Regions from separate parts of the Serratia ficaria genome, predicted to be linked through region 1. Evidence: predicted binding sites of a transcription regulator. Region 1 holds the regulator's gene; the other holds the start of a gene.
What was found. The regulator PhoB, encoded in region 1, activates phosphate uptake and scavenging genes when phosphate is short. The targets are predictions, from matches to a motif close to CTGTCATAAAACTGNCNNAT.
Positions count from the first base shown of each region.

Region 2: the regulator PhoB is predicted to act here: its motif matches at 1,708-1,727, upstream of glpT (glycerol-3-phosphate transporter).

Region 1 covers NZ_LT906479.1:1,145,968-1,149,391, forward strand. The annotation lists gene sbcC (exonuclease subunit SbcC) at 1-119, opposite strand, end outside; gene sbcD (exonuclease subunit SbcD) at 116-1,348, opposite strand; gene phoB (phosphate response regulator transcription factor PhoB) at 1,573-2,262, shown strand; gene phoR (phosphate regulon sensor histidine kinase PhoR) at 2,287-3,424, shown strand, end outside.
Region 2 covers NZ_LT906479.1:198,071-201,494, forward strand. The annotation lists gene glpT (glycerol-3-phosphate transporter) at 199-1,554, opposite strand; gene glpA (anaerobic glycerol-3-phosphate dehydrogenase subunit A) at 1,920-3,424, shown strand, end outside.

The DNA of each region.
Region 1 (3,424 bases):
CCGGTCGGCCCGGTGATGGCGAATAACCCATTGCTGGCGAAAGGTTCGGCGGTGAAGTCGATTTTCCACTCACCCTGCAATGAGTTGAGGTTCTTTAACCGCAGGCTGAGAATTTTCATTGGTCCGCCTCCCGTTGAGGATGCCGCACCTCATCGACCACCTGATGGAACATCTGGCGCATCCGCTGCTGACGCGCTTCGGCCATCTCCGGCTCCTGCGCCAGCCGCCGTTCAAACACTTCGCTGACGCTCAGCTCGTTGAGCGTTTCCTTATCCTGCTGTTCGATCGCCTGGCGGCGCTGCTCCTTGCTGCGCCGCAGCAGCACCACCTCCACCGGCAGCTCATCCGCCAGCAGCTGGATGCGGCGCTGAATGTCGCTGAGGTAGTCCTGGGTCGCCACCTCGATATCCAGCCATACCGGCAATTCGCCTTGATAATCGGCGAACTGCCGCAGTTGTTGCTCTATCTGCGGCAAATCGCCCTTGATCAGCCGCATAGGCTGGAAGCTGGGGATCTCCAGCGGCGTCACCTGCTGCAGGGCGCCGGCGGCGAAGTCGACCATGAACACGCTTTTGGCCTTGCCCAGTTCATCGAAGCTGAGCGGGATAGGCGAGCCGCTGTAGCGAATATGCTCCGACTTGGCGACGTTTTGCGCGCGATGAATATGGCCCAGCGCAATGTAGTCGGCGGGGGGAAACGCCTGCGCCGGGAAGGCGTCCAGCGTGCCGATGTAGATATCGCGCACCGAGTCGGAGGCGGTGACGCCGACGGTGGTCAGGTGGCCGGTGGCGACGATCGGCAGCGGCAATCCCAGTTGGTCGCGGCGGTCGCAGGCCGCCCGATACAGCGCCTGATAATGTTCGGCGATCGCTTCCTGCAGCGCCAGCTGCTTCTGCGCGCCGGATTCGCCGGCGCGGCTGGTGAGCAGGTCGCGCGGCCGCAGGAACGGGATGGCGCACAACACCGCGCCCGGCTGGCCGTCGCGTTGGTTCAGCACCAGAATTTGCCGTTCGATGTCGCTCTGCGCGTTGGCGATCACCGTCGCGTTCAGGCAGGAAAGCAGCTCGCGCGATTCGTTCAGCGTCGCCACCGAGTCGTGGTTGCCGCCCAGCACCACCAGCTGGCAGCCGGTGCGCCGCAGCTCCACCACAAAGCGGTTATACAGCTCGCGGGCGTAGCTGGGCGGGGAGCCGGTATCGAACAGGTCGCCGGCGACGATCAGCGCATCCACCTGCTGTTGTTCGATCCGTTCGATCAGCCAGCGCAAGAAAGCCTGATGCTCGGCGGCGCGGCTCTTGGTGAAAAAGTACTGGCCAAGATGCCAGTCAGAGGTGTGGATCAGGCGCATGACACTCCCGGGGCGATAAGGTAATGGCGAGGATTATAAAGGGCGCGGCAGCGGCTGTCGTGACGCAATCATTATGACAACCGAATGATTTTTCTTTTATGTAAAAAATAATCGCTATGCTTACTGCCTATAACCATCCCTTTTTTTCATAAAAGTGTCACAAAACTGACGCATAATGGCGCCCGCAATCAACTGTGATCGCTAACACATTGGCAGGATTGACGATGGCAAGACGCATACTGGTGGTGGAAGACGAAGCGCCGATCCGTGAGATGGTGTGCTTTGTGTTGGAACAGAATGGTTACCAACCGTTGGAAGCCGAGGATTATGACAGCGCCGTGACGCGCCTGTCTGAGCCGTTCCCTGATTTGGTGTTGCTCGACTGGATGTTGCCCGGAGGTTCCGGCATTCAGTTTATCAAACATATGAAGCGCGAAGCGCTGACCCGCGACATTCCGGTGATGATGCTGACCGCGCGCGGCGAAGAAGAAGATCGGGTGCGCGGCCTGGAAGTGGGGGCGGACGATTACATCACCAAACCTTTCTCGCCCAAGGAGCTGGTGGCGCGCATCAAGGCGGTAATGCGCCGCATCTCCCCGATGGCGGTGGAAGAAGTGATTGAAATGCAAGGGCTGAGCCTGGACCCTTCCTCACACCGCGTGATGGCCAACGATCAGGCGCTGGATATGGGGCCGACCGAGTTCAAACTGCTGCACTTCTTTATGACCCATCCGGAGCGTGTTTATAGCCGCGAACAGTTGCTTAATCACGTCTGGGGCACTAACGTTTATGTGGAAGACCGTACCGTTGACGTGCATATCCGTCGGCTCCGCAAGGCGTTAGAGACCAGTGGTCATGATAAAATGGTTCAAACCGTTCGGGGCACCGGCTACCGGTTCTCAACGCGCTACTGATCGCGCCGCGCTGGAGAATATGCCGTGTTAGAACGTCTGTCGTGGAAGAGGCTGGCCCTGGAGCTGGCCCTTTTCTGTCTGCCCGCCTTGCTGCTGGGCCTGATTTTCGGTTATCTGCCCTGGTTCCTGCTGGCGTCCGCGCTGGCGGCGCTGGCCTGGAATTTTTATAACCAACTCAAACTCTCTCACTGGCTGTGGGTCGATCGCAGCATGACGCCGCCCCCGGGGCGCTGGAGCTGGGAGCCGCTGTTCTACGGGCTGTACCAGATGCAGCAGCGCAATCGCCGCCGCCGCCGCGAGCTGGCCTTGTTGATCAAGCGTTTCCGCAGCGGAGCCGAATCGCTGCCCGATGCGGTGGTGATGACCACCGTCGAAGGCAACATCTTTTGGTGCAACGGGCTGGCGCAACACCTGCTGGGCTTCCGCTGGCCGGAAGACAACGGCCAGCATATCCTCAACCTGCTGCGTTACCCCGAATTCACCCACTACCTGCAACAGCAGGAGTTCTCGCGCCCGCTGACGCTGCAGCTGAATAACGAACACTACGTCGAATTCCGCGTGATGCCCTATTCCGAGGGGCAGCTGCTGATGGTGGCGCGCGACGTCACCCAAATGCGCCAGTTGGAAGGCGCGCGGCGCAACTTCTTCGCCAACGTCAGCCACGAGCTGCGCACGCCGCTGACGGTGCTGCAGGGCTACCTGGAGATGATGAGCGACGAAGAGCTGGACGGCTCGCTGCGCGGCAGGGCGCTGGGCACCATGCAGGAGCAGACCCGGCGCATGGACGGGCTGGTCAAGCAGCTGCTGACGCTGTCGCGCATCGAGGCGGCGCCCAACGTGGAAATGAATGAACGGGTGGACATTCCGCTGATGCTGCGGGTGCTGCAGCGCGAAGCGCAGTCGCTGAGCGGCGGCAACCACGAAATCACCTTCCGGGTGAACGAGCAGCTTAAGGTGTTCGGCAACGACGATCAGCTGCGCAGCGCGGTGTCGAACCTGGTGTATAACGCGGTCAATCACACGCCGAAGGGCACCAATATCGAAGTGAGCTGGCAGCAGACGCCGCAGGGCGCGCAGTTCCAGGTCAGCGACAACGGGCCGGGCATCGCCGCCGAACATATACCGCGCCTGACCGAGCGCTTTTACCGCGTCGACAAGGCGC
Region 2 (3,424 bases), 950 kb from region 1:
TGTGGTTCTCCATGTTGTTGGGGGCAGGGTAGTAAAAAGGCCGCAGTGCGGCCTTTTTACCCGTCGCCTTTCAAGTTGCAGCGTTGTTACCTGCGCTCACTCACCCCAGTTACTTACTAAAGTAAGCGCCTGGGGATGAGTGAGCTGGCCGCCTAGCTGCAACTCGAAATTCATAGGGTAAAGATGATGCGATAATGCTTAGCCGCGTTTGCCGGCGGCGATTTCCGCGTGGTGTTTTTTCTCGCTCAGCATGGTCAGCAACAGCAGCAGTACTGCGCCGACGCTGCCGCCGATCATCACCATAAAGCCGCCGTCCCAACCGAAGTAGTCCACGGTGTAGCCGACGATGGCGCTGGCGGCGACCGAGCCGCCCAGGTAACCGAACAGGCCGGTAAAGCCCGCGGCGGTGCCGGCGGCTTTCTTCGGCGCCAGCTCCAGCGCGTGCAGGCCGATCAGCATCACCGGACCGTAAATCAGGAAGCCGATGGTGATCATGCAGGCCATGTCGATGCCAGGGTTGCCGACCGGGTTGAGCCAGTAAACGACGGTGGCGATGGTCACCAGGGTCATGAAGAACACACCGGTGGCGCCGCGGTTGCCCTTGAACACTTTATCCGACATCCAGCCGCACAGCAGGGTGCCCGGGATACCGGCGTATTCGTACAGGAAGTAAGCCCAGGAGGACTTGTCCAGCGCGAAGTGCTTCACTTCTTTCAGGTAGGTCGGCGACCAGTCGAGGATGCCGTAACGCAGCAGGTAAACGAACACGTTGGCGACCGCGATGTACCACAGCAGCTTGTTCGGCAGGATGTACTGCATGAAGATCTGCTTGGCGGTCAGCTCTTCTTCGGCTTTCTCGCTGTAGTCGTCCGGATAGTCGTTCTTGTACTCTTCAATCGGCGGCAGGCCGCAGGACTGCGGAGTATCGCGCATCAGGCCGAAGGCGATCAGGGCCACCAGAATGGCGCCGAAGGCCGGCATGTACAGCGCCGCGTGCCAGTCGTTGAACCAGGCCATGCCCAGCAGGAACAGCAGCGGCGGCAGGCCGCCACCCACGTTGTGGGCGCAGTTCCACACCGAAACGATGCTGCCGCGTTCTTTCTGCGACCACCAGTGCACCATGGTGCGGCCGCACGGCGGCCAACCCATGCCCTGGAACCAGCCGCACAGGAACAGCAGCACGAACATCACCGCGATGCTGGAGGTGGCCCATGGCACGAAGCCCATGAACAGCATCACCGCCGCGGCGAGGATCAGGCCGGCGGGCAGGAATACCCGCGGGTTGGAGCGGTCGGAGACCGAACCCATGATGAATTTGGAAAAACCGTAGGCGATGGAAATGCCCGACAGCGCGAAACCGAGGTCGCCGCGGCTGAAACCCTGATCGATCAGGTACGGCATTGCCAGGGTGAAGTTCTTGCGCACCAGATAGTAGGCGGCATAACCGAAGAAGATCCCCATAAAAATTTGCCAGCGCAATTTACGGTAGAGCGGGTCGACCTTGTCGACCGGCACACGGGAAATGTGTGCTGCCGGCTTAAAAATACTCAACATGAGCGCCTCCGATGGCTTTATCTGTTATCACATCAATATGACCTTTTACGTTCATTTGATGATTGAGCGGATATCGAATGTGGTGTTTTTTTGTTCCATAACGAGCGCCATCCTAGTCAAATACGCCTGGTGTCGCTGTGATGAATGGCGCAAATGTTACACTTTTATGAAACTACGGCGGATTTTGAGCGATTCGTTAACGTTATGAAATAGAAAAAGGGCCAAAAATCGTGACAATGATCACATTCATGGTTTTTTGTGGACATTTTTCTTTCGTTTAAGGTTCGTTATTGTTCCTTATCAAACAAAACCCTCAGTAACCGTGGCCCAATAGGGAGCATCACCACGGATCCTGGGGGAACGTTATGAGCAGCCATTCGGCGGACGACGAAACGGATGTGATCATCATCGGCGGCGGCGCGACCGGCGCCGGCATTGCGCGCGACTGCGCGCGCCGGGGGCTGCGCTGCATCCTGCTGGAGCGCCACGATATCGCCACCGGCGCCACCGGCCGCAATCATGGCCTGCTGCACAGCGGCGCGCGCTATGCGGTCACCGACGGCGAGTCGGCGCGTGAATGCATCGAAGAAAATCGCATCCTGAAACGCATCGCCCACCATTGCATCGAAGCGACAGAGGGGCTGTTCATCACCCTGCCGCAGGATCCGCTGGACTATCAGCAGCCGTTTATCGCCGCCTGCCGCGCGGCGGGCATCGACGCCGAGGCGATCGATCCACAGCTGGCCCTGCGCCTGGAGCCGGCGGCCAATCCGGCGCTGATCGGCGCGGTGCGCGTGCCGGACGGCACCGTCGATCCGTTCCGCCTGACCGCCGCCAACATGCTGGACGCCCGTGAGCACGGCGCGCGGAGCCTCACCTATCATCAGGTGGTCGGTTTGTTGCGCGCGGGCGATCGCGTGACCGGCGTGCGCGTTTTCGACCATCAAAACCGGAGAAGGTACGATTTGCACGCCGCCATGGTGGTCAACGCGGCGGGCATTTGGGGCCAGCAGATTGCCGAATACGCCGATCTGCGGGTGCGCATGTTCCCGGCCAAGGGGGCGTTGCTGATCCTCGGCCATCGCATCAACAACCGGGTGATCAACCGCTGCCGCAAACCGGCGGACGCCGACATTCTGGTGCCGGGCGACACCATCTCGCTGATTGGCACCACCTCCACCCATATCGACTACGACCAGATCGACAACATGCAGGTGACGCCGCAGGAGGTGGACATCCTGATCCGCGAGGGTGCGCTGCTGGCGCCCGAGCTGGCGCAGACCCGCATTCTGCGCGCCTATGCCGGCGTACGGCCGCTGGTGGCCAGCGACGACGACCCGAACGGGCGCAACGTCAGCCGCGGCATCGTGCTGCTCGACCACGCCGAACGCGACGGGCTGGAGGGGTTTATCACCATTACCGGCGGCAAGCTGATGACCTATCGGCTGATGGCGCAGTGGGCCACCGACAAGCTGTGTGAAAAATTGGGCCTGAACAGCCCCTGCACCACCGCGCAGGCGGCGCTGCCCGGTTCGCGTCAGACGGCGGAAGAAACGGCGCGCCGCGTGGTTTCTCTGCCCGCCAGCATTCGCGGTTCGGCGGTATATCGCCACGGCGATCTCGCTAGCCAGGTGCCGGCCGGCGATCGGCTCGACAACGGCCTGGTGTGCGAATGCGAAGCGGTGACCGTCGGTGAGGTGTGCTATGCGGTCAATTCGCTGACCGTCAACAACCTGGTTGATCTGCGCCGGCGCACCCGGGTCGGCATGGGCCCCTGCCAGGGGGAGCTGTGCGCCTGCCGCGCCGCCGGTCTGCTGACGCGTTTCAGGGTCAGCACGCCGCAGCAATCTCTCGATCAGCTGTCGCATTT